Regions from separate parts of the Pseudomonas sp. AIG genome, predicted to be linked through region 4. Evidence: predicted binding sites of a transcription regulator. Region 4 holds the regulator's gene; each other region holds the start of a gene.
The links. Region 4 encodes FliA, which starts transcription of late flagellar genes. Its sites were predicted from a motif close to CTAAAGTTTNNNNNNNNNNNGCCGNTAA; they were not measured.
Positions count from the first base shown of each region.

Region 1: the regulator FliA is predicted to act here: its motif matches at 4,724-4,751, upstream of motA (flagellar motor stator protein MotA).
Region 2: the regulator FliA is predicted to act here: its motif matches at 2,649-2,676, upstream of flgM (flagellar biosynthesis anti-sigma factor FlgM).
Region 3: the regulator FliA is predicted to act here: its motif matches at 3,538-3,565, upstream of ACWR1S_RS28180 (methyl-accepting chemotaxis protein).

Region 1 is NZ_CDROCK010000003.1:199,180-207,152, forward strand. Features, by position in the region: gene ACWR1S_RS03640 (molecular chaperone) at 1-689, opposite strand, end outside; gene ACWR1S_RS03645 (lectin OAA family protein) at 909-1,310, shown strand; gene asd (archaetidylserine decarboxylase) at 1,378-2,238, opposite strand; gene rhdA (thiosulfate sulfurtransferase) at 2,257-3,072, opposite strand; gene ACWR1S_RS03660 (HDOD domain-containing protein) at 3,115-4,653, opposite strand; gene motA (flagellar motor stator protein MotA) at 4,820-5,671, shown strand; gene motB (flagellar motor protein MotB) at 5,675-6,748, shown strand; gene ACWR1S_RS03675 (sterol desaturase family protein) at 6,840-7,973, shown strand, end outside.
Region 2 is NZ_CDROCK010000084.1:4,754-12,726, forward strand. Features, by position in the region: gene cheR (protein-glutamate O-methyltransferase CheR) at 1-740, opposite strand, end outside; gene ACWR1S_RS29530 (chemotaxis protein CheV) at 787-1,719, opposite strand; gene flgA (flagellar basal body P-ring formation chaperone FlgA) at 1,802-2,563, shown strand; gene flgM (flagellar biosynthesis anti-sigma factor FlgM) at 2,712-3,038, shown strand; gene ACWR1S_RS29545 (flagella synthesis protein FlgN) at 3,087-3,554, shown strand; gene ACWR1S_RS29550 (flagellar brake protein) at 3,643-4,389, shown strand; gene ACWR1S_RS29555 (MFS transporter) at 4,462-5,847, opposite strand; gene ACWR1S_RS29560 (glutamine synthetase family protein) at 5,916-7,157, opposite strand; gene ACWR1S_RS29565 (sensor histidine kinase) at 7,358-7,973, opposite strand, start outside.
Region 3 is NZ_CDROCK010000070.1:14,597-22,569, reverse strand. Features, by position in the region: gene ACWR1S_RS28195 (TonB-dependent siderophore receptor) at 1-1,785, opposite strand, end outside; gene ACWR1S_RS28190 (FecR domain-containing protein) at 1,875-2,876, opposite strand; gene ACWR1S_RS28185 (sigma-70 family RNA polymerase sigma factor) at 2,876-3,376, opposite strand; gene ACWR1S_RS28180 (methyl-accepting chemotaxis protein) at 3,680-5,560, shown strand; gene ACWR1S_RS28175 (SRPBCC family protein) at 5,672-6,139, opposite strand; gene ACWR1S_RS28170 (amino acid adenylation domain-containing protein) at 6,164-7,973, opposite strand, start outside.
Region 4 is NZ_CDROCK010000055.1:5,715-13,687, reverse strand. Features, by position in the region: gene ACWR1S_RS25420 (flagellar motor protein) at 1-737, opposite strand, end outside; gene ACWR1S_RS25415 (protein-glutamate methylesterase/protein-glutamine glutaminase) at 737-1,885, opposite strand; gene ACWR1S_RS25410 (chemotaxis protein CheA) at 1,935-4,205, opposite strand; gene ACWR1S_RS25405 (protein phosphatase CheZ) at 4,260-5,048, opposite strand; gene ACWR1S_RS25400 (chemotaxis response regulator CheY) at 5,067-5,438, opposite strand; gene fliA (RNA polymerase sigma factor FliA) at 5,605-6,345, opposite strand; gene fleN (flagellar synthesis regulator FleN) at 6,342-7,172, opposite strand; gene flhF (flagellar biosynthesis protein FlhF) at 7,289-7,973, opposite strand, start outside.

The DNA.
Region 1 (7,973 bases), on a different contig from region 4:
TCGAGCACTTCCGCGAGGCGGGCGATCTGGTTCTGCCGCAGTTGATTGCAGCGAGCGCTGCCCAGCAGCAGGGCGGCGATATAAGTCTGTTCCAGGCTCAATTCGGTGGTCAGGCTGGCCAGATCGTCGTGCACACGGCGGTGTTGCAGTTGTAATTCAGCGGCGCTGCGATACAGCTGATGCAGTTCGAGCCATAGATGCTCCGGCGGCGAGCTATACAGCTGCGTGGCACGCAGCAGCTGACCTTTGAGAGCATGGGCGGCCCGTTGCAGGGCCGTGCTGACCAATCCCGCGCGGTCCTTGCTGAACTTCGGCGCAATCCGCAGCACGATCTGTTTGTAGCCGATGGCCAGATGACTTTGCAGCGCTTGGCACAGATTGCTGATTTTGCGCGAACGCTCGTCGAGCATGATCGCCTGATGCAAGAAGTGGCGCTCCAAGTGCTGGCAGACGAAATACACTTCGGGGCGCAGCAGCTCAAGCAGATTGAGGCGGTTGTCGCTGGGCGTGAGCAACAGGTTGACTTCGCCCATGGCTTGATAAAGCAGGCGGGCGGTTTCGCCGATGCTGGCTTTCGGCAGGCCGGCGATCCAGCGCTTGAGATCACGCGGCGTAGCTTCACAAAACGACAGACGCGGTTGTGTGGGATTCGGGGCGTGCAGGTGTGGCTGGAATCGAGGCTCACTCATGCCGTGACAAGCTCCGGCGGCGAATTGGGCAATGCCCGAAACTCTAGCAGCTGTGGCCTGTTTCGCCGGGTTCTGTGAGGTTTTTTACCGTTTGTCTGCTGGCTCGTTGCCATGCCGCAGCCGCTACTAGGCTCTCAGTCGTGCGATCGGATACGCACGGTCGTACGGCCTGCCGCAAACGTCGTGCAGGTCTCTTGTAACTTCAAGGAGATGAGGTTCATGTCTAAATACGTAGTGGCAAATCAGTGGGGCGGTAGTTCGGCACCTTGGCATCCGGGCGGAGACTGGGTGCTGGGTGGGCGGGACAACCAGAACGTCGTGGCAATCGACATCAAGTCGCGCGATGACGGCAAAACGTTCACCGGCACCATGACCTACGCCGGGGAAGGTCCCATTGGCTTCAAGGCGCAACGCACCGGTCAGAACCAGTACAACGTCGAGAATCAGTGGGGTGGCAACGATGCTCCCTGGCATCCGGGCGGCAAGTGGGTGATTGGCGGCCGGGACAATCAGAACGTTGTCGAGCTGAGCGTCACGTCCAGTGATGGAGGAAAAAACCTCAGTGGCACCAATACCTATGTCAACGAAGGCCCGATCGGCTTCCGTGGGCAGATAGAGTAACGGCACCACCGAGTCGTATCCGCCCTTTCGCAGACGTGCGAACGGGCGGATCAGTGGCACACAGCATTCAGGCGTTTGGCAGTGCCAGGCCTTGGCCCATCTGTACTGGCGAACCCGCCACCAGTTCTTCAGCCCATTTCACCTGATCCGGCCCGAACAGCACGATCGCGGTCGAACCCAGCTTGAAGCGACCCAGTTCAGCGCCTTTTTCCAGATGGATCGGCGCACGGGCGGCTTCGTCGTAGCGGAAGGTTTTCAGCTCGCGCTTCGGCGGCGTGACCAGACCGGCCCACACGGTTTCGATCGAAGCGACGATCATTGCGCCCACCAGCACCACCGCCATTGGCCCGCGCTCAGTGTCGAAGATGCACGCCACACGCTCGTTGCGGGCGAACAGTTCCGGCACGTTTTCAGCGGTGGTCTGATTCACGGAGAAAATACGGCCCGGGATGTAGACCATTTCGCGCAGGGTGCCGGCCAGCGGCATGTGCACGCGGTGGTAGTCCTTCGGCGACAGGTAGATGGTGGCGAAGTCGCCGCCCATGAACGGCGCCGCGTTGGCCGCATCACCGCCGAGCAGCTCCAGCACGCTGAAGCTGTGACCCTTGGCCTGGAATACGCGACCGTGTTCGATCGGGCCGAGTTGGCTGACTGCGCCGTCGGCCGGGCTGAGGATCGCGCCCGGGGTTTCGTCCAGTGGACGCGCGCCGTCTTTCAGAGCACGGGTGAAGAACGCGTTGAAGTGCTCGTAAGCGGTCAGGTCTTCGACCAGCGCTTGCGACATATCGACCTGGTAGCGCTTGGCGAACCATTGGGTGAAGGCATTCTTGAACCAGCGCACGCGACACTCGGCAACGCAGCCAGCCAGGCGCGACAGCAGGTGATGTGGCAGCAGGTACTGGCTGAGGATAAACAGACGCTCTTTCATTAGTTGTCCTTAAAAACCTTAAATCTCGACTGGCGTGTCAGGGTGGTTGCCCCATTCGCCCCAGGAACCGGCGTAGCCCTTGACCCGCGGATAACCGAGGGACTTGGCCACCAGATAAGTGAAGCCCGACCGGTGATGGGTCTGGCAGTGGGTAATGATTTCTTTGTCCTTGGTGATCCCGAGGTCGTCGAGGATCTGCGGCATGTCTGTGCGAATACGCAGCTGACGGGCCTTGTCCATGCCGGCGGTCCATTCGAAATTGACCGCGCCGGGGATGTGCCCGGCCTTGGCAGCCAGGACTTTCTCGCCGGAATACTCCAGCGGCCCGCGCGCATCCCAGATTGCCAGATCGGCAGCACCGAGACGGCTTTGCAGGTATTCGCGTGTGGCAGTCGGCTCGTCGTGCAAAGTCAACGGCAGTGGGCCACCGACGGCTGCTGGCACTTGGATCGACATTGGCATGCCATCTGCCAGCCATGCTGGCAGACCACCGTCAATATAGTGGTACTTGTCGTGACCAATCACGTCGAGCAGCCAGATGAAACGCCCGGCCCAGCCGCCGCCCTCATCATCGTAAACAACGTAGACCGCGTCTTTGCGATGGCCCAGTTCACCGAACAACGCTTCCAGATCGGCTTTCGCCGGCAGCAGGCCCGGCGCTGGCGGCTGGCCGAGCTGGGTGCGTTTCGGGTCGACAAAGCGTGCGCCGGGGAGATGACCCTCGGTGTAGCGGGCAGCGCTGGTCAGATCCACCAGAATCAGCTCTTTAGACTCAAGCCGAGGCAGCAGGTCGCTCGGCTCGATGACGAGCGGCAAGCCAGAGAAGTCAGACATGTGAGGTCTCCAGAGCACAAAGGGGAGGATTGTAGCGCAGCCTCATCGACCACGGCTGCTAAAGCTGTGCAGGGCTTTTTCGATGCACTGCGCGGTTTTGCCAAAGGCTTGCACGGTGATGTCGGCGAACGGCCCGCCGCCCTGATCGGCAACCACAATCATGATCACCCGGCCATTGTTGACCAGTGAACGCAGAAACAGGTGTTCGCCACGAAACAGCGTGCGCAGGCTGGCTGGCAGCAGCGCGGAGAACTGCGCGTTGTTGTCCGGGGTAATGCGCACCTGCGCCTGTTGTGCCAGCAGCCGTTGCAGAACGCTGCTCTGGCTGACGACAAAATTCAGCGCCGCCGCTTCTTTTGGCAGGCCGGCAGTTTGATTCACGCGCAGATTGGACTGCGTGCGATCGGCCATCAGGATCATCACTCGACGCATGCCGCTGGCGACCAGCGCATCGCGAGCGGCGACGGTCAGGCTCATCGCGTTGGTGAAGCGGCTCGGTTCGGCGAGCAGTTCGGCGCACTGCTTGCGCCACTGGCCGAGGTCTTCAGCGGTGGGCGCGGCGGCAGGCAACAGGCCGGCCGGCAAACGACGGGTGCCCCACGGCCACAGCAGCGAAACGGCTGGGTGCCACAGATCCGGCATCGCGTGATGGCGGGCACTGTTGGCGGCTTGCTGGTGCAGTTGTTGCTGCACCTCGTCCATCGAGATTTGCAGATAAAGGCTGGTCAGGTACTGCCAGCGTTCGCTGTGCGGACTGTCCCAGGCCTGTTGCGCCGACAACGCCAGCCCGTTGGCCAGCAGCACGGTGTTGGCCGGCTGGTTGAGCCAGCGGCGCAGGGTCGGATCATCGTCGAGGCGGTTTTGCTGGCGCAGCGGGTGTTCGCTGTCACGGGCGATGCGCAGCACTTTGACCAGCTCGCGCTGTTCACTGAGTAGCAGTTTATAGCCCTGTTGCACCCAGATCGGCAGATGCCAGGTTTGCACCATCGCTTCAGCGATTTTCAGCAGGCGCACGCCGAACAATTGCTTTTCGACCACTCGCGCCGATTCGCCTTTGTGGATAACTCGCAATTCCCACTCTTCGAGCAACTGTGGATAGGTCAGCGCCAGTGGCCACAGCGGCGACAGAAACAACAGACTCCCCCAATGAATGTCCTGCCACAGCCGCGCCAGGCGACTGGCGAAAAAACCGTTGGCCTGTTGCGTCGCGTGCTGACTGATCATTTGCAACTGGCGCAGGGCCTTGGGGATTTGCATCTGCGGTTCGGCGGGCAGCCGCGCGAGCAATTCTTCGGTGCGGGCGAGGCCGAGGCGATTGATTGCCACCTCAAGGTTTTCCGCTGGCGTGGCCATGGTGCCGTGGGTGTGACGATTCGCCTCACGGATGATGCTCAAGGCCAGCGCCGGGCTGTCCTGCATCAGGTCGGCGATGTCTCGCAGCGAGCTGCGATTGTCGCGGATCGCCCGACAGACTTTGTCGTGAGCCTCTTGCGGCACGGGCAGCCGGACGCTGTCGAGCAGCTTGACCCAGCCGTCGAGCGTGGTCGGTTTTGCGTGTGGGACGTTCGTTTCATTAGCCATGTCTGGACGGGATCTTCACTGACTGTAGACGTGCCCGGCATGGGCTAAATTGGCTTTTCGCCTGAACTGGCTATAGTCTGGCGCAGTTTTGCCGATAAGTAGAAGAAGAGATTTTTTAACTTCCGAATATGACCTTGAACCCGACTTAAGTAAGTACTTTCTACCTATGGCTAAAATTATCGGCATCATCGTCGTATTCGCGAGCGTGCTCGGCGGATACGTGCTCTCCCACGGCAAGATTGCCGCCCTGATCCAGCCTTTCGAGGTGATGATCATCGGTGGTGCGGCACTCGGTGCATTCCTGCAGGCCAACCCTGGCTATATGACGATGCACGTGCTCAAGAAATCCCTGAGCATGTTCAGTTCGCGCTTCAGCCACACGTTCTATCTGGAAGTGCTCGGGCTGATCTACGAGATCCTCAACAAGAGCCGCCGTGAAGGCATGATGGCCATCGAAGGCGACATTGAAGATGCCGCCGCGAGCCCGATCTTCGCCAAGTACCCGGCCGTGCTCAAAGACGAGCGCATGACCGCGTTCATCTGCGATTACCTGCGCATCATGTCGTCCGGCAACATGGCGCCGCACGAGCTGGAAGGCTTGTTCGACATGGAACTGTACAGCCTGAAAGAAGACCTTGAGCATCCATCTCATGCGGTGAACGGCATCGCTGATGCCATGCCCGGTTTCGGTATCGTCGCGGCGGTACTCGGTATCGTGGTGACCATGGCCTCGCTGGGTGAAGGCGATCAGAAGTCCATCGGTCTGCACGTGGGTGCGGCACTGGTCGGTACCTTCTTCGGTATTCTCGCGGCGTACGGTTTCTTCGGCCCATTGGCGCATTCCCTGGCTCATGACGCCAAGGAAGAGCTGAACGTCTACGAAGCCATCAAGGCCTCGCTGGTGGCTTCGGCTTCCGGCATGCCGCCTTCGCTGGCGGTCGAGTTCGGTCGCAAGGTGCTGTACCCGGCCCACCGTCCAAGCTTCGCCGAGCTGGAACAAGCGGTTCGCGGTCGCTAAGTCATGGAAAATAATCAGCCGATTATCATCAAGCGCGTCAAGCGCATAGCCGGCGGGCATCACGGCGGGGCGTGGAAAATCGCCTTCGCCGACTTCGCCACGGCGATGATGGCGTTCTTCCTGGTGTTGTGGCTGTTGTCCACGGCAACGCCGGAGCAGAAGATCGCTATCGCCGGTTACTTCAAAGACCCGGTCGGCTTCTCCGAAAGCGGTACGCCGTACATCATCGACCTGGGCGGTACGCCGACCCTTGCGCCGGAAAACACCCTCAACCCGGAAGTGAAGTCTCAGCCGCAGCCCGACAAGGTCACGGTCGACACCGAGCAGGTTGAAGGCATGGCCGAGCAGGTCGAGAAGGAGCGTCTGGAACTGCTCCTGCAAGAACTGCAGAACAAGGTCGACGAGAACCCGCAACTGCAGAAGTTCAAGGACCAGATCCTCTTCGAGATCACCCCGAACGGCTTGCGTATCCAGATCATGGACGCCGAGAACCGGCCGATGTTCGACTCCGGTTCTGCACGCCTGAAGCCGTATTTCGAAGACATCCTGCTGGCCATGGCCGACACCATCAAAGCGGTGCCGAACAAGATCAGCATCAGCGGCCACACCGATGCCAAGCCTTATATCGGTACCGGTGATTACGGTAACTGGGAGTTGTCGGCCAACCGTGCCAACGCTGCCCGTCGTGCCCTGGTTGCCGGTAGCTATCCGGATGCGCAAGTGGCGCGGGTCGTCGGTTATGCCTCGTCGGCGCTGTTCGACAAGGAAAACCCGTTCAACCCGGTCAACCGCCGCATCGACATTGTGGTGTTGACCAAAAAAGCCCAGGCGGCCATCGAAGGTTCGCAAGGTGCCGATCCGGCGAAACCGGCGGATCAAGGTCAGAACGGCGCCGCTCCGGCGACGCCGGTTGACCCGAATGCACTGCCGGCGGACCAGCAACCGGTACCGGCGCACGAACTGCGCGAGCGCCTGAACCTGTTCGACGACGCTGCGCCGAAACCGGCCGAGCCGGGGAGTGCGGCGCCAGCGCCTGCTCCCCCAGCCACTGCCCCGGCGCCCGCGCCGAAGCAGTGACGCAGAAAAAGCCACGGTCACCGTGGCTTTTTTGTATCTGCCTGCGTCGCAATGACCAGTCGCAGTTTTCGCAATCACGGAAGATCAGTTAATGGAAAGACTCAAAGCCTATTTTCAACGGCATGGCAACGCACCCTTCAAATTTGGCGAGGGGCGGGTCAGTGGCTATATTTCCGCCACCCTCGGCCTGTTGAGCCTGCTGGCAGTGTTCTGCTTTCTGTTTCCCGAGTGGCTGACCACGGCCGAGCTGCGCAAGGTCTATGACGAGCAGTTCGCGCGCACCACGCTGTTGCTCGGTCTGGTGCTGTCATTCAGCCTCGGCACCCTGAATATCCTGCTCAACAAACGTAAACGCCTGGGAATTACCGGTCTGGTTGCATCGGGGTTGGCAGTGTTCCTCGGTGGCACCAATGTCCAGGTCAGCTCGATCGGACAGACACCTTACTCGCTCGGCCTGGACTGGTTTGTGCTGGCACTGCTGGTGTCGGCCATCGTGTTCATTCCTCTGGAGAAGCTCTACTCCAAGGACCCCGAGCAAAACATCCTGCGCCCGCACTGGCGCACCGACCTGACCTACTTCTTCGTCAGCCACATGCTGGTGCAATTCATCCTGATCTTCATCACCGCCTCTTCGAGTTACATTGCCGGTTGGGCGATGTCGCCGAGCTTGCAGACCAGCGTGCAAAGCCTGCCGTTGCTGGTGCAGTTCCTCCTCGCGGTGCTGGTGGCCGATCTCGGCCAGTACTGGCTGCACCGGCTCTATCACGTGGTGCCATTTCTGTGGCGTATCCACGCGGTGCATCACTCCAGCACGCACATGGACTGGCTCGCGGGTTCCCGCGTGCACTTCATCGAAATCCTGCTGACCCGCACCGGTGTGCTGGTGCCGTTGATGTTATTGGGCTTCGCGCCGCAAGCGTTGAATGCCTATGTGATTCTGGTCGGCGTCCAGGCAGTACTGGCCCACGCCAACGTGCGGATCAACGGCGGCTGGCTGAACTACCTGATCGTGCTGCCGCGCTACCACCATTGGCACCACGCCCGGCACAAGGATTACATCTACAAGAACTACGCGATCCACACGCCGCTGGTGGACATGCTGTTCGGTACGTTCAAGCTGCCGCCGAAGGAATGGCCGGTGCGTTATGGCGTGTTTGGCAAGGAGCTGCCGGGCGGAATTGTGCGTCAGCACCTGTATGCGTTTCAGAAACCTGAGCCGAAAATG
Region 2 (7,973 bases), on a different contig from region 4:
AACAGATAACCGCCCGGCTTCAACGTGCTGTGAATGCGCAACAGGATGTCTTTCTTCACTTCGGCAGAGAAGTAGATCAACACGTTGCGGCAGAACACGATGTCGAACTTGCCCAACGCGGCATAGCTGTCGAGCAGGTTGAACGAGCGGAACTCCACCCGGTTCTTGATCGGCGCCTTGATCACCCAGCGCCCCGGCCCTTTCGGGTCGAAGTAACGCTGCAGACGTTCCGGCGACAAACCGCGACCGATCGCCAGGCTGTCGTACTCGCCCGTTTTGCAGTTGGTCAGCATGAGACCGGACAAATCCGTGGCAACGATCTGCACGCCCATTTTCAACTGACCGAGGTTGGTGCGCTCGAATTCGTCGATCGACATCGACAGCGAATACGGTTCCTGCCCCGACGAGCACGCCGCCGACCAGATCCGCAGACGCTGGTTGGGGCTGGCCTTGATCGCTTCAGGCAGCACCTTGTTCTTCAAGACTTCAAACGGATAGGTGTCCCGAAACCACAGGGTTTCGTTGGTCGTCATGGCATCGACCACCTGCTCGCGCAAACCGCTGCGCGGCTGGGTCTGGATGCGCTGAACCAGCTCACCCAGGGATTTGATGCCTTGCTGCTCCATCAGTTTGTTGAGACGGCTCGAGACCAGGTACTGCTTGTTTTCACCGAGCAAAATGCCACAGGCTTTTTCCAGGAAGACCCGGAACTGTTCGAAATCCAAATTACCCGTAGACAATGATGCCGCCTCTTAAATCGTGTTGACCGCCAGGAGCAAAGCGCTCCTAGCTGATATCTGCTGCTTTGATCCGGTCGACTACCCGGGATGCCAGGTCATCAGGACGGAATTTGGCCAGAAAGTCATCGGCACCGACTTTCTTGACCATCGCCTGATTGAATACCCCGGACAACGAAGTATGCAGGATGATATGAAGTTTTTGCATGCGCGGGTCAGCGCGAATCTCGGCCGTCAAAGTGTATCCGTCCATCTCCGGCATCTCGATGTCGGAAATCATCATCAGGAACTCTTCTTCCGGCTTCTTGCCCTCGTCGACCAGCTTGCGCAGGTAATCCAGCGCCTGCTTGCCATCGTTCAGCGCGATCACTTCGACGCCAATCGTCTGCAGGCAACGTGTGACCTGTTTGCGCGCTACCGATGAGTCATCGACCGTCAAGACACGCAACGACAGTGCCTTGGTCTGGGTCTCGACATCGACCACGCCCACCGAAATCGCTTCCGGTGTCGGCGCAACTTCCGCCAGCACTTTCTCGACGTCGATGATTTCGACTAACTGATTGTCCACCCGAGTCACAGCGGTCAGGTAATGATCGCGACCCGTGCCCTTGGGCGGTGGATGAATCTCTTCCCAGTTCATGTTGACGATGCGCTCCACCGAGCGGACCAGGAAACCCTGGGTCTTGGTGTTGTACTCCGTGATGATCACGAACGGGTTGTTCTTGTCTTTCAACGCTCCGGAACCGGTGGCCATTGCCAGATCAAGGATCGGAATGGTCGCCCCCCGGATATTTGCCACCCCGCACACGACAGGACTGGACTTGGGCATCAACGTCAGCGACGGGCACTGCAACACTTCCCGCACCTTGAACACGTTGATTCCGTAGAGCTGCTGACCGTCAAGACGGAACAACAACAGCTCCAGGCGATTCTGCCCTACCAGTTGCGTGCGCTGGTTCACCGAATCCATTACACCAGCCATGCCCAGACTCCTACACCAACGCCAAGTGTTGTTGCGACGCACATTCATTGCTAAACGGCACGGCGCTTGCTTTTTAACTCGTATGAACGCTCAAACGACATTTTTTCGACGCCTGACATCACCCCTTCGCAGAGGGCTTTGTGCTGCGGGCGCTATTTGCTGCTTTTTCGCTGGCAGCCCTGCCATTGCTGATGCGGTTACCTTGCCTGACATGCTTATCGGCGTCACTCAGGGCTTTCTTGAGTTCACCGTAGAAGACTATCTGGCTACCAGTCAAACGGAAGGCCGCTACGAAATCGAAGTAAACCAGCTCGACCCCCGCATGCGCATGCCTATGTGCGACAAGGAATTGACAGCGACACTGGAGAGTCCGGCACGTCCGCTGGGACGGGTTACCGTGAAGGTTCGCTGTGAAGGCGCTTCGCCATGGACCGTGTTCGTGCCCGCTCAAGTCCGCCTGTTTCGCGAGATTGTGACCACCACCCGACCGCTGAAACGTGCCGGGATTATCGAGCCACAGGACGTGACCCTGCGTGAGCGCGACGTGAGCACGATCAACCAAGGCTTTCTGACCTCGGTAGACGAAGCGATCGGGCAGAAATTAACCCGACCAACGGTAGCCGATCAGGTCATTACCCTGGTTCATCTGGAACAGGCGGAAGTCATTCGCAAGGGCGATCAAGTGGTCATCACTGCGCGCAGCGGCACGCTCGCCGTGCGCATGCCCGGTGAAGCGCTGGCCAATGGAGGTTTGAAAGAACAGATCCGGGTGAAAAACCTCAATTCGCAACGGGTCATCAAGGCGCAAGTCACCGCGCCGGGCCAAGTGGAAGTCGCGATGTAGAAAACTGGCGTTGGCCCCGGCTGTTCCCTAAACTGTGCCGCAGCAGGACAAGCGTCGGCGCATGCAAGGCTCATTGTAAATGTGCCTAAAGTTTTCCAGGGGATGGCCGAAAACATGGCAAGCGTCCAAATTCCCAGAGGTTTTTATCATGGTCATCGATTTCAGCCGTTTGAACAGCTCCTCGTCACTTACGGGCAGTACACGTACCAGCAACGCCAAGGACACCGCCGAAACCGGCACCTCCGCGCCGCTGAATACCCAGGCCGAACCGGCCAGTACCGCAAAAAGCGGGGAATCGGTACACCTCAGCAATGAGGCTCAACAGTTGCAGAAGGTCACTGACAAGCTGCGCGATCAGCCTGCTGTCGACAAAGCCCGCGTGGCCGAGTTGAAAGCCGCGATTGCCGATGGCAGCTATAAAGTCGACAGCAACCGTGTAGCCAGCAAACTGCTCAACTTCGAAGCCCAGCGCTAGGCCTTTGCCGGCGCGAGGCTTTTGGACGCTTAACCCCCAAGGCCAGCCATGCACGACACTAATTTATTGCAACTGATCAACGACGACTTTGCTCCAGCTCAACAATTGCTGGAGTTACTGCAAACCGAATCTCTCGCGTTGCACGGTCGCGACATGCCACTGCTGGAAGAAATTCTGGCGCATAAACAGGCATTGATCATTCTGCTTGACCAGCATGGCCGCAAACGCAGCGAAATCCTCGCCAGCCTCAACCTGCCGACAGACCGCAGCGGTCTGGAGCAACTGGCTGGCCAGTCGAGCATTGGCGATCAACTGCTCAGCCAGGGCGATGCCCTGACCGATCTGATCGCTCAATGCCAGGCCGCCAACGTCAAGAACGGCCAGTCGATCCAGATCCAGCAGGCCGCCACGGCCAATCAGTTGAAGATCATCACCGGTGGTGAAGCCCCGGCGCTTTATAACGCCAGCGGTACTTTCGCCCAACCCGCCGTACCGCGTCCGCTCAGCCAGGCATGAGCCGTTGATGCGCCAGCTCTATCAACCCGCGAAACATGCTGGCAAAATGCTGGCTAGTCGTCATATTTTGTCTGGAGATTGATAAACCGTGTCCAACGCCCTCAGCGCGGATGATGCTCCGCAGCCCCCTAAGGTGCTCACCACGCCACTGGAAATCTCCAGCAACCTGCGCCAGCTGCAAGAAAGCCACGATCCGCTGATCATCACCTTTCACGAGCGCAGCCAGCGCTTCCAGAGCTACCTGATCAAAGTCGACCGCGACAGCGCGTCGATCGCTCTGGACGAAATGATCCCGCGCGACGGCGAGCGTTTCTTGCAGGCCGGTGAGCCGTTCAAGGTCGAAGGTTTTCATGAAGGCGTGCGCATTGCCTGGGAATGCACCGGCACGCTGAATATCGAAGAGTCCGAAGGTGATCGTTTCTACACCGGCGAGCTACCGACCGAAGTGGTTTACCACCAGCGCCGCAATGCCTTCCGCGCGGCACTGAAACTGACCGATCTGGTCAGCGTTGAATTGGGCGGCGAAAAGCTCAAGGCGCCAATCAACGGCAAACTGCTGGATATCTCCGCAACCGGCTGCAAGCTGCGTTTCGAAGGCGATATCACCGATCGCCTGCAATTGGGCCAGGTCTATGACCGCCTGATCGCCCCGCCACTGTTCGGCAACCAGCCAACCTCCGTCGAACTGCGCTATTTGCACTTCGAAGAAAAACTCAACATTACCTTTGCCGGTCTGCGCTTCCACAACATCAGTGGTCAGGCAGCGCGCAACGTTGAGCGTTTCGTGTATCAGTTGCAACGTGAAGCACGCCGTTTCGATAAAGACGACATGTGATTCGTCCGGCCAATAAAAAGGGCAGCCCTTGAGGGGACTGCCCTTTTTTATGCGCGGTGGTTTTTGTTCAATTCAGGGTCTGCCGCCACTGAGATCGGGCGCGGGCTTGTCGGTGTCGGTATCCGGCTCGACCGCTGCCGCAGGCGCTGGCTGACTATCAGGTTCAGGCTCGGGATTTGCCGGGGCCTGCCCAGGATCCTGGACCATCTGCTCCTGCACCACCTGCTCGTCTACTCGAGGGTCAAGCGCTGCCACCAGTGGCGAACTGGACATGCTGTCAGGCATGGCCACGTGATGCAGCGGCGCATCGTCGACCTGATGCAGATTGGTCACGGCTTTCGGCCGGATCCGCCACACCAGCACCAGCGCGAAGAAGCTGAAGAACGCATAGAGGCTCTGACTGCCGAACAGCTTCATCAACACACCTGCCAGCAACGGCCCGATGCTCGCGCCGACACCATAAGTCACCAGCAGCATAGCGGTCAGCGACACCCGGCGATCACCCTCGACATGGTCATTGGAGAACGCCACGGCCAGTGGATACAGGCAGAACTGCACCAGTGAGCAAAGAAAACCAACCCCGAACAACACCTCCAGCGGGACCTGCGGCAGCACCGCCAACGGCAATGCAGCCACCGCCAGGAAGCCGGCAAAGCAGCGAATCAGCAGCGCCCGGTCGTAGCGATCAGACAGCCAGCCCAACGGCCACTGCACCAGCAACCCGGCAAAAATGCAGCTACCCATGAACAGACCGACCTGCTCGGTCGACAGCCCTTGTTGCGAGGCATACAGCGGTGCCAGACCGTAGAACGAACCGATGATCAGACCGGCACCCAGCACCGTACTCAACGACTGCGGCACCCGCTTGATAAAGAAGCGCGGTTCCATCGGCGCCGGATGCAGTGGCGCCGGGTGAATCCGTCGAGTCAACGTCACAGGCACCAGACACAGCGCGAAGCACAGCGCGACCAGCATAAGCAGTTCAAGACCCAAGCCCGGGTGCATGACCAGAATCAGTTGACCGAGCACCAGGCCCAGGTACGAAGCGATCATGTAACCGCTGAACACCAGACCGCGCTGATTGGCGTCCGCCTGCTCATTGAGCCAGCTCTCGATCACCATGTACTGACACATCATGCCCAGACCGACGATGGTCCGCAGCACCAGCCACGCTGGCAGCCAATCAACCAGCCCATGGCCCAACACCGCCGCCCCGACGATCCCGGCACAGGCAGAATAAGCACGGATATGTCCGACTCGGGCAATCAGTCGGTGACCGATCTTGCCGCCCAGCACCAGACCGAAATAGTTGGCGGCCATCAGCGCACCGACCCACAGACCATCGACATGGTCAGCGGCCAGGCGCAACGCCAGATAGGTGGATAACAGGCCCGAGCCGATCAACATCATCAGCGAGGCGAAATACAGCGCTCGAAAGGATTTCCAGATTTGGCGCATCGGCGTTCCGAGCGGCTCCTTGCAGTAAATACCGGGCTATCAAACGATAGCCCGATGGCGACAGTTCGTCAGGCCTGGGCTGCTAGAACACGCCGTTCCCAGGGAGTGATTTCATCAAAGAAGCTGGTCAACTCCATGGTCTTCGAAGCGATGTAGCCTTCGATGAACTCCTGTCCGAACAGTTCCCTCGCCAATTGGCTACGTTTCAGACGTTCAAGCGCGGCGTGCAAGGTACACGGCAGCGCAAGATTTTCAGGCACCGCGAACTCACCCTGAATGGCTTCGCTCGGTTCCAGCTCATGCTCGATACCATGCAAACCGGCAGCCAGACTGGCGGCGATCGCCAGATACGGATTGGCATCGGCACCCGGCAAACGATTTTCCACCCGACGAGCAACCGGCGAACTGGCCGGAATCCGCAGCCCGGCGGCGCGATTGTCGTGGGACCAGCACGCGTTGTTCGGTGACGCGTACGGATGGCACAGACGCTGATAGGAATTCACATTCGGTGCGAACAGTGCAGTGAAATCGGCCATGCCCGCTTGCTGGCCACCGATGAAGTGGCGGAACATCGCCGTCGGCTGGCCGCTTTCGTCGCTGAACACATTCTTGCCACTGTTGATGTCGACGATGCTCTGGTGAATGTGCATCGAACTGCCCGGAGTGTGCGCCAGTGGTTTGGCCATGCACACGACGGTCAGGCCATGCTTGAGCGCGACTTCCTTGAGCAGGTGTTTGAAGAGGAATGTCTGGTCGGCGAGCAACAGCGGATCGCCGTGCAGCAGATTGATCTCGAACTGGCTGACACCCATTTCGTGCATGAACGTATCGCGCGGCAAACCGAGGGCCGCCATGCATTTATAGACTTCGTTGAAGAACGGCCGCAGACCGTTATTGGAGCTGATGCTGAACGCGGATTGGCCATCCTCGCGGCGACCGTCGAGACCGACTGGCGGGCGGAACGGTTGGGTCGGATCGGTGTTGGGGGCAAAGACAAAGAATTCCAGCTCGGTCGCCACCACCGGTGCGAGACCGCGCGCGGCGTAACGGGCAATGACTTTCTTGAGTTGACCCCGTGTCGACAGATTGGAGCTTTCGCCGGTCAGTTCATCGGCGTCGCAAATGGCCAGGGCGCGCGGGTCGTCACTCCACGGCAAGCGATGGATCTGGGTCGGTTCGGCGACCAGTGCCAGGTCTCCGTCATCGCTGCCGTAAAACCGCGCGGCCGGGTAACCGCCCATGATGCATTGCAACAGCACGCCCCGCGCCAGTTGCAAACGCCGCCCTTCGAGGAAACCCTCGGCGGTCATCACTTTGCCTCGCGGTACGCCGTTCAAATCCGGCGTGACACATTCAATCTCATCAATGCCGGTCAATCGCTGCGCGAGTGAACGCTGGCCATCGGTTGTCATGACGCAATCCTTGTTATTGTGCGAGCCGCGAACGGCGACCCGTACAAAATAGGCTTCGGCTGTTCGGAATATCAAGCAGCGTCAATCAAAAACCTCTGTCACGGCAGATAAAGGCTGAACACCCCGCCGCCAAGCGGTCCGCCATTGCGGATTTCGGTACGCCCTTCGACACCGTTGCGCTGATGCAGCGCCGCGATGCGATTGGCGAAATACAAACCCAGTCCGGTGCTGCCGCTGCTGTGATTGATGCCTTGCACATAATCGGCCTGACGCTCGAGCATCTCGGCCGGGTAGCCGTCGCCGTCATCGTTGATGGTCAGGACCAGTTGTCCAGCCTCGTCGCTGACGGTGATCAGCAACGACTCGCGGGCATAGCGAATGGCGTTGTTGATACAGTTGCCGAGCACCGAAGCAATTAGCTCTCGATCAAAGAAACCCAGCGGGCTCAGCGGATCAACCTCATAAGTGGCGACGATTCCCCGACTGGCAAATACTTCCTGATGCGCCGCCAGTTGCGCCTCGATAAAGTCATCGAGTTCGTGATACGCCGGTTGCAGCGGCATCTGGTTTACGCCGAGCTTGTACAGCCCGAGCAACTGCACCAGCATGCCGTTGAGGTGGGCGAACTCGAAGTCGATGACGCCCTGCTCAGTGCCTTCGCGCAGTTCTTGCGGCAAGCGCGCCAGCCATTGGCTGTGGGCCTGCATCAGCATG
Region 3 (7,973 bases), on a different contig from region 4:
CAGGTACAGCGCGCCGGCGCGGCCAGTGAGTTTGGTGCGTCGATCATTGATTTCCGTGCCGACCGGACGTCCGGATTCAGCGATACGATTTTCGTCCGAAGTCTCGACCCAGTCTTGACGCAGGCCCAGCGAGAAGCGCCACTTATCCATCTCGATCAGGTCTTGCAGGTAAACCCCGGTCTGCTCCAGACGGCGCAAGTAACTGGTTTCGCCATACATGTCGATCGCCGAGTTGCCGTACACCGGGTTGAACGCATTGATTGGCGCGAGACCGCCGCTGGTCCAGTCGACCACGGTTTTGCGCCGCTGATAGTCCGCGCCCATCAGCACCGTGTGTTTGGTCGCGCCGGTGAAAAATTCAGCCTGGAGCATGTTATCGACGATAAAGGCATGCAGACGCTCATCTCCGCCGGTGTAGTAGCGGTTCAGTTCATTGCTGGTCGGCGAGGTCCAGCCATACGCGTAGACCTGATCCATGTTCACTTTGGAATCGAGGTAACGGAAGTTCTGGCGTGCGGTGAAGACATCGTTGAAGCGATGTTCGAATTGATAACCGAACGATTGTTGATCGCGCGAATAGCCATCGACACCCGGTTCGCCTTCGAAGAAGTGCGGCGAGATGCGATCGCCGTTGCGCTGATGAATCGTGCCGTCGGCCGGTACGCCGCCGTGGTAACCGCCATCCGGATCGTGTTGCAGATAAGCCTGCAGGGTCAGCGAAGTGTCTTCACTGAAATCGATACTCAACGTGGGTGCGAGGGCGAAACGCTTTTCCTTGTTATGGTCGAATTGCGTGTCGGACTGATCTGTTAACCCGATCAGACGGTAGGCAATGCGCTTGTCGTCATCGACCGGGCCGCTGAAGTCAAAACCGACCCCGCGCTGACCCTGCGTGCCCACCGTCGCTTGCACCTGGTGGTAAGCCTCGTACAACGGTTTCTTGCTGGTCAGCGCCACCAGACCGCCCGGTGAACTGCGGCCGTACAGCACCGACGACGGTCCCTTGAGAATGTCCACGCGCTCAAGAAAATACGGATCGACCTGCATGGTGCTGTAGGTGCCGCTGTCACCCATCGACTTGAGGCCGTCGAGGTAGATGTTGTCCACCGAGCCGTCGTTGAAACCGCGCATCGCCACGTAGTCATAGCGGTGAGTCGCACCATACGGATTGGTCAGCACGCCCGGGGTGTAACGCATTGCCTGTGCGACGGTCTGCGAACCCTGGTCGTCCATTTGCTCGCGAGTGACCACGGAGACGCTTTGCGAAGTTTCCAGTAACGCGGTACTGGTCTTGGTGGCGATCTGGCTGTGCGTGGCGTTGTAGCCATCCATGCTGCCCAATGCGTTACCGAGGGCAAAGCCTCTGATGTCGGTAGTCGGCAAGGCCAGTGCTTCGGTTTCAGCGAGCGGGCGCAGGATGTAACTGCTGCCATCTGGGCTGACCGCTTCCAGGCCGGAGTCACCGAGCAAATGGCTCAACGCTTGATCGGCCGAATACTCGCCCTGAACGCCCGGCGATTGTCGGCCCTGAGTCTGCTGCGGAGTCATCGACAACGTGATGCCGGCCTGGCGGGCAAACTGATTCAACGCTTCACCCAGTGGCCCGGCAGCTATGTTGTAGCGATGGCTGACTTCACTGGCCGCCGGACTATCCGCCATGCTCAAACCGGGCATCACACCAACGCCCAGCGCTGTGGAAAAAAGCGCTGCCCGAACGGCGTGGCGCAACAGGCCCGATTCGGAAGTTAAATTCAGAGAGTTCTTACAGGTGGCGCGGACAGTCATTGTAGGTTTCCGTAGGAAGTCGCAAACGCTTGAGTTGAAGTGCTTACTGACTAAGCCGGACCTGCAGCGAAAACCCGCCAAAAATAATGTCAGGCGACGCGCTCCAGCGTCACCCACCAGCGCGTGCGATAGCGTAATTGCACCGGCAAAGTCTGCGGCAGAATCGCCAACAGCTTGTCGGTGTCTTCCAGACGGAATACGCCGGACAGACGCAGCTCGGAAACGTCGGACGCACAACTCAGAAAGCCCTGACGATAACGCCCGACTTCAGCGAGAAAGTCGCCCAGACGCATGTTGCGCGTGACGATCAAACCGTCGACCCAGGCGCCGGCATCCATGTCCAGCGGCGACGCCGGGCGAACCTGATGGTGATCGAGCAGGTAGCTCTGCCCGGCCAGTGCTTGCACCGAAGTACTGCCGGAGTGAATGGTGACCTGGCCACTGGTGACGCTGAGCCGCGTGCAATCGCTGTCCTGACGCAAGATAAACCGTGCGTTCTGCGGCTCGTAAACGCCGTGACGGCTTTGCACGCGCAGCGGTCGTTCGAACGATGCACCTTCATCGGCGGCGCCGCAGGTGACGACGATCTCGCCGCGCGTCAGTTTGATCAGCCGCTGCTGCGCGGTGTAATCCAGATCCACTGCACTCGCGGTGTTCAGTTCGATTCGCGTGCCATCCGGCAACTGAAGGCCGCGCCGCTCGCCCGTCGCTGTAGCGTAATCGGCGCTCCATTGCTGCCACGCGGTCGTGTCTTTGGCCAGCCATGCAGCGGAGCCCATCAGCAATGCGCCAGACAACAGCTTCAAGGTCTGTCGCCGGCCCAAACCCTGAGCACTGTTTTCCAGCGTGTTGAACGCCACTTGCGCACCGGGCACCGCGCGCAGGTTGCTGGTCAGTTCGGCTTGCAGCGACTGCACGCGTTGCCAGGCCAGTTCATGCTCGTGGTGTTCGGCGCGCCATTGTTCGCACTGGCGATTCAAACGCGGGTTGCCATGGTTGTTGCGCAAACGCAGCAGCCAATGGATGGCTTGTTTGACCACGTGCTGACGGGGTTCGGCGCGGCGACCGAGAGCGACGTTATCCATAGGCATCAGCTTTCGTACCGCAGCACGTAGCAGTGATACAGCGCATCGGCGACGTAGCGCTCCACGGAACGCAAGGAGAGCCCCATTTGTTCGGCGATCTGCTTGTGGGTCAAACCTTCGCACTGCGCCAGCAGAAACGCCTGACGCACTTTCGGCTTCAGTCCTTCAAGCATGCGCGCGATGCTTTCCAGAAGCTCGATCACCAGCGCACGGGCTTCAGCGCTTGGCGTTTCGGCTTCGGGTAAATGAGCGATGGTTTCCAGATAAGCGCGTTCGATTTCTTCGCGGCGCCAATGGTCGATCACCAACCCGCGAGCGATGGTCCGCAGGAAGGCGCGCGGCGCCTTGAGTTCTAGGCGTTCGGTGCGTTGCAACAGGCGTACGAAAGTATCTTGGGCCAGATCTGCGGCATCCGCCGCGTTGCCCAGCCGCGCGCGCAGCCAAGCGTTGAGCCAGCCGTGATGAGTACTGTAAAGCGCCTGTACTGCAAACTCAGGAGAGGACATGAACGCGAACGTCACAAATGATAATTACTCGCATTGTCATCAAGGGTTACGGAATTTGCAACCGTCACTCTTACATCGCCCCTAAAAAACATCCAGGCGACCGCTCTGGCACGCCGTTCGGCGGGAAACCTTCAGAAATGCCATCCATTTCCCACTCAGCCCTAAGATTTCTCCGACACGTGCCGACAGACTGGTGAGACATGCGTGCACCAAAGTAGAGCGGCCAGAAGAACGCTGCCTGCGCTGTACATGGAATGTTGCATCCGGAACGCATCCCCACTTTTTGCATAGAAGTCCCATGAAATGAATCTCAAGTTCAGCCATAAAATCCTGTTGGCCGCCTCGGGCGTCGTGGTCCTGGCGTTCGCGCTGTTCACCCTCTACAACGACTACCTGCAGCGAAACACCATTCGCCAGAACCTCCAGTCCTCTGTGCAGCAGGCCGGTGATCTGACCGCCAGCAGCGTGCAGAACTGGATGAGCGGGCGGATTCTGGTGCTGGAAAATCTCGCGCAGAACGTTGCCCATCAAGGCAAGGACGCGGATTTCCCAGGCCTGGTCGATCAACCAGCGTTCACTTCGAACTTCCAGTTCACTTACGTCGGTCAGGCCAACGGTGTGTTCACCCAGCGCCCTGACGCGAAGATGCCGGACGGCTACGACCCGCGTCAGCGCCCTTGGTACAAGCAAGCCGTTGTGGCTGACAAAACCATGCTGACGCCGCCCTACATGGCCGCTGTCGGTGGCCTGGTAGTGACCATCGCCATGCCGGTGAAAAAGAACGGCGAGCTGCTCGGCGTGGTCGGTGGTGACCTGAGCCTGGAAACCCTGGTGAAGATCATCAACTCGGTGGACTTCGGTGGCCTCGGCCACGCGTTCCTGGTCAGCGCCGACGGTCAGGTGATCGTCAGCCCGGACAAAGACCAGGTCATGAAGAACCTGAAAGACATCTACCCGAACACCAGCGTGCGCATCGAGAAGGGCAACCAGAACGTGGTGCTCAACGGCCAGGAACGCATTCTGTCGTTCACCCCGGTCAGCGATCTGCCGAATGCGCAGTGGTACATCGGTCTGTCGATTGATCGTGATAAAGCCTACGCCGCACTCAGCCAATTCCGTACTTCGGCACTGATCGCGATGTTCGTTGCGGTGGCCGCCATTGCACTGCTGCTGAGCCTGTTGATCAACGTGTTGATGCGTCCGCTGACCACCATGGGCCGCGCGATGCAGGACATTGCTCAGGGTGAAGGCGACCTGACTCGCCGTCTGGTTGTGGAAAGCAAAGACGAGTTCGGTGAATTGGGCAGCGCGTTCAACCAGTTCGTTGAGCGGATTCACGCGTCGATTTCCGAAGTCTCCTCGGCGACCCGCCATGTGCATGACCTGTCGCAACGGGTGATGGCGTCGTCCAATGCCTCGATCATCGGCTCTGACGAGCAAAGTGCGCGCACCAACAGCGTCGCTGCGGCGATCAACGAGCTGGGTGCCGCTACGCAGGAAATTGCGCGCAACGCCGCCGATGCTTCGCAACACGCCAGTGGCGCCAGCGAGCAGGCCGATGACGGTCGTCAGGTGGTCGAGCAGACGATCCAGGCGATGACTGAGCTGTCGCAGAAAATCAGCCTGTCGTGCACCCAGATTGAAACCCTGAACGCCAGCACCGACAACATCGGCCACATCCTCGATGTGATCAAAGGCATTTCGCAGCAGACCAACCTGTTGGCGCTCAACGCCGCGATCGAAGCAGCACGTGCCGGTGAAGCCGGACGTGGTTTTGCCGTGGTGGCGGATGAGGTGCGTAACCTCGCCCATCGCACCCAGGAATCGGCGGAAGAGATCCACAAGATGATCACTTCGCTGCAGATCGGTTCGCGCGAAGCGGTAACCACCATGAACGCCAGTCAGGCCTCCAGCGAGCAGAGCGTGGAAGTGGCCAACCAGGCCGGTTTGCGTCTGGTCAGCGTGACTCAGCGCATTGGTGAAATCGACGGCATGAACCAGTCGGTGGCAGCGGCGACCGAAGAGCAGACCGCCGTGGTGGAAACCCTCAACGTCGACGTTAACCAGATCAACCTGCTGAACCAGCAGAGCGTGGCCAACCTCAACGAGACGTTGAAGGATTGTGATGCGTTGTCGCAGCAGGCCAACCGTCTGAAGCAATTGGTCGACAGCTTCAAGATCTGACCGCGTTATCGTTCTTCGCGAGCAGGCTCGCTCCCACATTTGGAATGCATTTCCCTGTGGGAGCGAGCCTGCTCGCGAAAGCGGTGGTGCAATCACCGCAAAGCCGAAGCCTTAAACAAACAGCCTCAGCACATTCCCCATCGCATCATCCGCAAACCCCTGCACAAAATCCTTGAACCCCGGCAGCGCCTCCTCACCCCCCGAAGCAGGCTCGGCAATGATCGTCCAGGTCGCCCGGGATTTACCTATGCCCAGCGACTCCACATTCATCGCCGCCCACAGATTCGCCACGCCCAACGTGTTGTAAATTGTCGTCCAGGTCATGCTTCGTGCGTGCTCATCGCGGGAGTTGAGTTGCTCGACCACCACGTTGCCATCCTTGAAGAACTTCTTGCGCAGTGAGGAGACGCCCTCGCCAGTCATTTCGATGTGCGACAGCGCCGGAATGAAACGGTCGAAACCGCCGAAGTTGCCGACCACTGCCCAGACTTGCGCCGCGTCTGCGGGCACCTCCACCGACGATACAACGTGGCAGCCGTGCGGGTTTTTGATCAAGGTGTCGGGTTGCAGAGTGCTCATGGTGTTGCTCCTTTTTTTGTGGCTTCAGATGAAGTTGATTTCTTTCAGGTAGTCACAGCCGCGACGCAGCAGCGCCGGGGATTTCTGCGGGTAATGCGCGCCCATCTGCTGGACGCCGGCTTCAGCGTTGGCGTGGCCGATCAGCGAGATATCGCCGATGTCTTCTTCGAAGCCGTTGAGGTAGAAACCGAGCACACCGAACAGCGCATTGTCGGCATCGACGCGGCCCAGTTGCTGCTGCCAGTCGGCAACGCTGACCAGCGAGAACTCACTGCCGGTTTCGCGGAACGAAGCAACGTAGGCGTCCCAGCTCAAAGGCTCGGGGTTGTGCAGGTTGAACACCGCACGCTCCGGCGAATAACGGCTGGCGTGGAAGGCGATGAAGCGGGCGAGAAAGTCCACGGGCATCAGGTCGAAATTCAGCGCGAAGGCCGGCACCTGACCGAGCTGGATCGAGCCTTTGAGCATCAGCATCAAACGGTTTTTGTGCGGCTGACACACGCCGCTCAAGCTGTTGAAACTGATATTGCCGGGGCGGTACAGATTGACCCGCATACCACGCTCACGCGCCCGTTCGAGGATGCGTTCACCGACCCATTTCGACAGGTTGTAACCGTTGCGAATGTAGATTGGTGGCGTCAGCGCGGCGGGCAGTTCCAGCACCCGTCCCGCATCATCGACCGTGCTTGAAGCCGACAGCGTCGAGACGAAATTGAAGACCTTCTTGCTCTGCCCTTCGCACAAACGCAGCAGGGCAAAAATCGGCTCGACGTTGTCCGCCGCCAGCGATTCGTAGTCGAGCACGTGATTGACGTTGGCGGCGTTGTGCACCAACGCGCCGAACTCACGATCCAGACGTTGATAATCTTCGTTCTTCAGGCCCAGTTGCGGACGCGTAATGTCTGCCGCGTAAACCCGCACGCGACTCAGATCCAGATACTCCAGGCGGTTTTCCCGCAGAGACTCGGCAAAGCGTTGCGCTGCTGTTTTCCCGCCGCCGTCGCGCACCAGACACGCCACTTCGCTGGCGCCCCAACCGAGCAGCGCCTCGACGATGTGCACGCCGACAAAGCTGTTGGCGCCAGTAACGATGACCTTGTGCACATCGCCCATGCGGTTGATCGGCAGCGGTTCGATGTCCAGCGCACGTTCGGCGTCGGCCATGGCCTGGGCGCTGAGTACGGCGCTGTCATCGGTGCCGCGCACCAGCGTCGCGAGTTTGATGATGGTCGGCAGTTCGATGAAGCGATTGATCGAGATGCTGCGGCCGAACTCCTCACGCAGCCGCAGCAACATTCGCGACAGCAGAATCGAGTGGCCACCGAGATTGAAGAAGCTTTCGTCGGTGGAAATATCGCTGCTCGGCAACTCCAGCAGCTCCGCCCAGATCTCCAGCAGCAGTGCTTCGTCGGCATTCGCCGGCAGGCATTTCGGCCCGTTGTCTTGCACGCTCACTGACAGTGCCAGCAGCGCCTTGCGGTCGACCTTGCCGTTGCTGGCGAACGGCATGCTCGACAGTTCAGTCCACGCCACGGGTTGCATGTAGTCGGGCAAAAACTGCCGGGCGTGGGCCTTCAGTGCTTCGCGCGCAGTGTCCGATTGCGGCTGGGCGAGAAAGGCCAGAATCCGCCGCTGAGAGTCGATCACCACCGCCACTTGCCGGTACAACTGGCTCTCACGCAGGCAGCGTTCGATCTCTTCCGGCTCGACCCGGAAGCCGCGGATCTTCACTTGATTGTCGCGCCGTCCGCACAGCTCGATACCGTGTTCGCCCCACTTGGCCATGTCGCCGCTGCGGTAGGCGCGCAACGTGTGGCCGTCCGGCAGATTCAAG
Region 4 (7,973 bases):
TCCATGAAGCCTTGCAGCTTCAACTCAATGGAGCGAGGGTTTTCACCTTCGGCGATCGACAGGATCCCTTCCAACAACATTTCGCGATAACGCGACTGTCGCAACGCGATGGACTTCAGCTTGGCCGCCACCGGCAGCAACACCAGGTTGGCACTGGCCACGCCGTAAATGGTCGCGACGAACGCCACGGCAATGCCGCTGCCCAGTTGCGTCGGATCGGCGAGGTTGCCCATCACGTGGATCAAGCCCATCACCGCACCGATGATGCCGATGGTCGGCGCGTAGCCGCCCATGCTTTCGAAGACTTTCGCCGCCTCGATGTCGCGGGCTTCCTGGGTGTAGAAATCCACTTCGAGGATGCTGCGGATCGCTTCCGGCTCGGCGCCGTCAACCAGCAATTGCAGGCCTTTGCGCGAGTAGTTGTCAGGTTCGGCATCGGCCACGCCTTCAAGGCCCAGCAGGCCTTCCTTGCGCGCGGTGAGGCTCCAGTTGACGACGCGGTCGATGCCACCGGCCAGATCGACCCGTGGCGGAAACAGAATCCAGGCAAGGATCTGCATGGCGCGCTTGAACGCGCTCATCGGCGATTGCAGCAGTGCGGCACCGATGGTGCCGCCCAGTACGATCAATGCCGCCGGGCCGTTGGCCAGCGCACCGAGGTGACCACCCTCAAGGTAGTTACCACCGATGATGGCGACGAACGCCATGATGATCCCGATAAGGCTTAAAACATCCATCAGAGACACGCCTCGACAATGTGTTTGCCGATGTCGTCGAGGCTATACACCGCGTCAGCGAGGTCAGCTTTGACAATGGCCATTGGCATGCCGTAGATCACGCAACTGGCTTCATCCTGCGCCCACACCGCGCTGCCGCCCTGCTTGAGCAGACGCGCGCCTTCACGGCCATCGGCGCCCATGCCGGTCAACACCACCGCCAGAACTTTGTCGCCGTAGGATTTCGCCGCCGAACCGAAGGTGATGTCCACGCACGGCTTGTAGTTCAAGCGCTCGTCGCCCGGCAGAATCTTCACCGCGCCACGGCCATCGATCATCATTTGCTTGCCACCCGGGGCGAGCAACGCCAGGCCCGGACGCAGGATGTCGCCATCCTCGGCTTCCTTGACGCTGATGCGGCACAGCTTGTCGAGGCGTTCGGCGAAGGCCTTGGTGAACGCTGCCGGCATGTGCTGGATCAGCACGATCGGCGCCGGGAAATTCGCCGGCAACTGAGTCAGCACGCGTTGCAGCGCAACCGGACCACCCGTAGAGGTGCCAATGGCAACCAGTTTGTAGGCTTTGCGTTTCGGCGCTGGCGACGATGCGCTGGCGGCCGGGGCGCGAGTGGGTGCCGGTGCAGGTGCCGGACGTGCCGGAACGCTGCTGCTGTGACTGCTGCTGTGGCTGCCGAAACTCGACGGCGCCGGAGAAGGCGTCGGTGCTGGCGCAGCCACTGGAGCCGGCGCGCTGTAAGCACTGAAACGACGGTTACTGCGCGAAATGCTATGGACCTTTTCGCACAGCAGTTGCTTGACCTTCTCCGGGTTACGCGAGATGTCTTCGAAATTCTTCGGCAGGAAATCCACCGCGCCAGCGTCCAGCGCATCCAGGGTGACCCGGGCGCCTTCGTGCGTCAGCGAGGAGAACATCAACACCGGGGTCGGGCAGCGCTGCATGATGTGCCGCACTGCCGTGATGCCGTCCATCATCGGCATCTCGTAGTCCATGGTGATCACGTCCGGCTTGAGTGCCAGGGCCTGATCGATCGCCTCTTTACCGTTGGTGGCGGTGCCGACCACCTGAATGCTCGGATCCGCTGAAAGAATTTCCGAGACGCGGCGGCGGAAAAAACCCGAATCGTCCACCACCAGGACTTTGACTGCCATAAACACTCCATTAGGTGCAGCGGGACGTTGTCGCCCCGCCGCCCCGGATTCAAATACGCCGTGCGGCGTAACGCTTGAGCATGCTTGGAACATCGAGAATCAGCGCGATGCGGCCGTCACCGGTAATGGTGGCGCCGGACATGCCCGGAGTGCCCTGCAGCATTTTGCCCAATGGCTTGATGACCACTTCTTCCTGACCGACCAGTTGATCGACGACGAAGCCGATCCGCTGAGTGCCCACCGAAAGAATCACCACATGGCCTTCACGCTGCTCTTCGTGAGCGGCGGAGCTGACCAGCCAGCGCTTGAGGTAGAACAATGGCAGCGCCTTGTCCCGCACGATCACCACTTCCTGACCGTCGACGACGTTGGTGGTCGACAGGTCGAGGTGGAAGATTTCGTTGACGTTGACCAACGGGAACGCAAATGCCTGATTGCCGAGCATGACCATCAGGGTTGGCATGATCGCGAGGGTCAGCGGCACCTTGATGACGATCTTCGAGCCCTGGCCCTTGGTCGAGTAGATGTTGATCGAACCGTTGAGCTGGGAAATCTTGGTCTTCACCACGTCCATGCCGACACCGCGGCCGGAGACGTCGGAGATCTCGGTCTTGGTCGAGAAACCCGGGGCAAAAATCAGGTTGTAGCACTCGGTATCGCTGAGGCGATCGGCCGCGTCCTTGTCCATCACACCGCGTTTTACCGCGATGGCGCGCAGGACGTTCGGGTCCATGCCTTTGCCGTCATCGGAGATCGACAGCAGGATGTGGTCGCCTTCCTGTTCGGCCGCCAGTACCACACGACCGCCACGGGCCTTGCCCGACGCTTCGCGTTCTTCCGGCGACTCGATGCCATGGTCGACGGCGTTGCGCACCAAGTGGACCAGCGGGTCGGCCAGGGCCTCGACAAGGTTTTTGTCGAGGTCGGTTTCTTCACCCACCAGTTCCAGGTTGATCTCTTTCTTGAGCTGACGCGCCAGATCTCGAACCAGACGCGGGAAGCGCCCGAAGACCTTCTTGATCGGCTGCATCCGCGTCTTCATTACGGCGGTCTGCAAGTCAGCCGTGACCACGTCGAGGTTCGACACGGCCTTTTGCATGGCTTCATCGCCGCTGTTCAGGCCCAGACGCACCAGACGGTTACGCACCAGCACCAACTCGCCGACCATGTTCATGATTTCGTCGAGACGAGCCGTGTCGACGCGCACGGTGGTTTCGGCTTCGCTCGCCGGTTTTTCCGGTGGCGGCGCAGCGGCGGCACGGGCCGGAGCCGGTGCAGCAGCGGCAGCCGGTTTCGGCGCTTCGGCTTTTGGCTCAGGCTTGGCGGCAGGCTTGGGCGCTGCAACAGCGGCCGGTGCCTTGGCAGCCGGCGTGGCGACGGTCGAAGCACTGCCAGCAGCGGCGGTGCCGACTTCGCTGAACTTGCCTTTACCGTGCAATTCGTCGAGCAGCGATTCGAACTCGTGATCGCTGATCAGATCGCTACCGGCCGCAGCAGCAGCGGGTGCGGCTGGCGCAGGGGCCGAAGCAATCGCCGACTCCAGTGCATCGACGGCAAAGTTGCCCTTGCCATGCAACTGATCGAGTAATGCTTCGAATTCGTCGTCGGTGATGTCAGAGCTGTCGCCCTTGGCCGGTGCCGCAGGGGCTGCCGCAACTGGCGCAACCGCGTCCACCGCGAACTGGCCTTTGCCGTGCAACTGATCGAGCAACGACTCGAACTCGGCATCGGTGATTTCATCGCTCGCGGCTTCAGCGGCCGTTTGCGCAGGTGCAGCAGCGGCCGGGGCTTCGGCTTCGGCCTTGACGGCGTTCAGCGAGTCCAGCAGTTGCTCAAATTCGTTATCGGTGATGTCGCCCGACGAGTCGCCTTCGACGACCAGTTCTTCGATCATCTCGGCCACCGGCGACGCCGGGGCTGCATCCGCCGCTTGCGGTTCGGCCAGGCGCGCCAGGGCGGCCAGCAGTTCCGGGGTGGCAGCAGTGATCGGCGCACGCTCACGAACCTCAGTGAACATACTGTTCACCGCGTCCAGTGCTTCGAGGACAACGTCCATCAGTTCTGCATCAACGCGACGCTCACCCTTGCGCAGGATGTCGAACACGTTTTCGGCGATGTGACAGCACTCCACCAGCTCATTGAGCTGAAGGAAGCCGGCGCCCCCTTTTACAGTGTGGAAACCGCGAAAAATTGCGTTGAGCAGATCTGCGTCATCCGGACGGCTTTCCAGCTCGACCAGTTGTTCGGACAGTTGCTCAAGAATCTCGCCGGCCTCAACCAGGAAATCCTGAAGGATCTCTTCATCGGCGCCGAAGCTCATTAATGGGGTGCTCCTACAGGTCTAAAAACCCAAAAAACCTAAAATTCCAAAACTCTAGAACCCGAGGCTGGATAACAAATCGTCCACATCGTCCTGACCGGACACAACGTCTTCTCGTTTATCGGCATGAATCTGCGGACCTTCACCCTGCGAGAGATGTTTTTGTGGATCTTTTTCTGCAAGCATCGCGGCGCGGTCATGTTCGATGCCCGCAAAGCGGTCGACCTGACTGGCCATGAGCACGAGTTTGAGCAAATTGCTTTCGACTTCGGTAACCAGTTGGGTCACACGTTTGATCACCTGACCGGTCAGGTCCTGGTAATCCTGGGCCAGCAGGATGTCGTTGAGATTGCTCGACACCGCACGGTTGTCCGTGCTGCTGCGCGACAGAAAACCGTCGACCCGGCGCGCCAGTTCGCGGAACTCTTCAGCCCCGACCTCGCGACGCATGAAGCGACCCCAATCGGCACTCAAGGTCTGCGCTTCATCAGCCAGACTGTTGACCACCGGCGTGGCGCTTTCCACCAGATCCATGGTGCGGTTGGCCGCGGCTTCCGTCAGCTTGACCACATAGCCCAGGCGTTCGGTGGCGTCGGTGATTTGCGACACTTCCTCGGCCTGCGGCATGTTCGGGTCGATCTGGAAGTTGACGATCGCACTGTGCAATTCACGTGTGAGCTTGCCCACTTCCTGGTACAGGCCACGGTCACGGGTCTGATTGAGCTCATGGATCAGTTGCACAGCGTCGCCGAACCTGCCTTTTTCAAGGCTTTCGACCAGTTCGACCGCGTGTTTTTTCAGGGTCGACTCGAAATCGCCCTGTGAAGATTCGTTATGCTCCATAGCTCCCCCGCGCGTTCATCAGCCGATGCGTTCGAAAATCTTCTCGATTTTGTCTTTCAACGCCTGAGCCGTGAAAGGTTTGACGACGTAGCCGTTCACACCGGCCTGAGCGGCTTCGATGATCTGCTCGCGCTTGGCTTCTGCAGTCACCATCAGCACTGGCAGGTGCTTGAGTTTTTCATCGGCACGCACGTGGCGCAGCAGGTCGATACCGGTCATGCCCGGCATGTTCCAGTCCGTTACCAGAAAGTCGATGCTGCCGCTGTTGAGTACCGGAATGGCAGTAATGCCATCGTCGGCCTCGACGGTGTTGGTGAACCCAAGATCGCGCAGCAGGTTCTTGATGATCCGCCGCATCGTTGAGAAGTCATCAACGATGAGGATTTTCATGTCTTTGTTCAATTCGACCTCCAAGCAGTCTTAAACGCGCCCAGCACCTGGACGCGCCACTTCAATCAATCGGCGCAGCACTCGAAGACTGTCTGGAGCACAACAGAGCAAGACCGGTGCCGCTCATCACCGCACCAGCCTCGTTCGCAGTGTCCCCACACTGCCTTCAGCGCGCTCGCCACTCCCCCAAACGCCCCCGCAAACGGGCCGCGCACTGGCTGTGTAACTGGCTGACCCGCGATTCACTGACGCCAAGGACTTCACCGATCTCCTTGAGGTTCAGCTCTTCGTCGTAGTACAGCGCCAACACCAGTCGCTCACGCTCCGGCAAATTGGCAATCGCGTCCGCCAACGCGGCCTGGAAACGTTCATCTTCCAGATCGCGTGACGGCTCAAGATGAGCACTCGCGCCATCCTCGTGCAGCCCTTCGTGTTCGCCGTCCTGCAGCAGGTCGTCGAAACTGAACAGGCGGCTGCCCAAGGTGTCATTCAAAATCCCGTAGTAATCGTCGAGACTCAATTGGAGTTCGGCCGCAACCTCGTGATCTTTAGCATCACGGCCGGTTTTAGCTTCAATTGAGCGAATTGCGTCACTGACCATACGGGTATTGCGGTGAACCGAGCGTGGCGCCCAGTCCCCTTTGCGCACTTCGTCGAGCATCGCGCCGCGGATTCGAATGCCCGCGTACGTTTCGAAACTGGCGCCTTTGCTGGCGTCATATTTGGTCGAGACTTCGAGCAGGCCGATCATCCCGGCCTGGATCAGGTCTTCGACCTGCACACTCGCCGGCAATCGCGCCAGCAAGTGATAGGCAATGCGTTTGACCAGTGGCGCGTAACGCTCGATCAGTTCGTACTGCGCGTCACGTGCCGACTTCTTGTAGTAGTTCATACCGCTTGCGGTCATAGCACGGGCCCTGCCGTTTGCTGCACGAGGCGCTCGACGAAAAATTCAAGGTGGCCACGCGGGTTGGCGGGCAGCGGCCAGGTGTCGACCTTCTGCGCGATCGCCTTGAACGCCAGCGCGCACTTGGAACGCGGGAAGGCTTCGTACACCGCACGCTGCTTCTGCACCGCTTTACGCACGCTTTCGTCGTAAGGCACGGCGCCGACGTATTGTAGAGCGACGTCAAGGAAGCGATCCGTGACCTTGGTCAACTTGGCGAACAGGTTGCGCCCTTCCTGCGGGCTCTGCGCCATGTTGGCGAGGACGCGGAAGCGGTTCATGCCGTAATCACGGTTAAGCAATTTGATCAGTGCGTAAGCGTCAGTGATCGAGGTCGGCTCGTCGCAGACCACCAGCAACACTTCTTGCGCGGCGCGAACAAAACTGACTACCGAGTCACCAATACCCGCAGCGGTGTCGATCACCAGTACGTCGAGATTGTCGCCGATGTCGCTGAACGCCTGAATCAGACCGGCGTGTTGCGCCGGGCTCAGGTGCACCATGCTCTGCGTGCCGGACGCGGCCGGGACGATGCGGATGCCACCGGGGCCTTGCAACAGCACGTCGCGCAATTCGCAACGGCCTTCGATCACGTCGGCCAGTGTGCGTTTAGGGGTCAGACCCAACAAAACGTCGACGTTCGCCAGTCCCAGATCGGCGTCCAGCAGCATGACCCGACGGCCAAGCTCTGCCAGCGCCAGCGACAAGTTCACTGACACGTTAGTCTTGCCGACGCCACCTTTGCCGCCGGTCACCGCGATCACCTGTACGGGATGCATGCTGCCCATGTTATTTCTTTACCTTGTCTTGCATAGACGGAGGCCACATTACTGGCTGCGCGTTCACAACCGGAACAATGCATGGCAGACCATCGATGTAGGTACAAAAACTGTTCATGAATACCTCAGCCTACCTGCTTGGTCGGGCTGTGATAGATATCAGCGAACATGTCAGCCATGGCTTCTTCGCTGGGTTCTTCCTGCATTTGCACGCTGACGGCGCGGCTGACCAGTTGATGACGGCGCGGCAGATGCAAATCATCCGGAATCCGTGGGCCATCGGTCAGGTACGCGACCGGCAATTCATGACTGATCGCCAGGCTCAACACTTCGCCAAGGCTGGCCGTTTCATCCAGTTTAGTCAGGATGCACCCGGCTAGCCCGCAACGCTTGTAACTGTGATAAGCGGCGGTTAGAACCTGTTTCTGGCTGGTGGTTGCCAAGACCAGATAATTTTTTGAACGAATGCCACGCCCGGCCAGACTTTCCAGCTGCATGCGCAGCGCTGGATCGCTGGCTTGCAGGCCGGCAGTATCGATCAATACCACGCGTTTGCGCAGCAGTGGATCCAGCGCCTGCACCAACGATTGCCCCGGATCGACGTGAGTCACTGGCACATTGAGAATGCGGCCCAGCGTCTTCAGTTGTTCCTGAGCGCCGATGCGGAAACTGTCCATGCTCACCAGCGCGACATTCTGCGCGCCGTATTTCAGCACATAACGCGCGGCGAGCTTGGCCAGCGTGGTGGTCTTGCCCATGCCGGCAGGGCCGACCATGGCAATCACACCGCCCTCTTCCAGCGGCTCGACT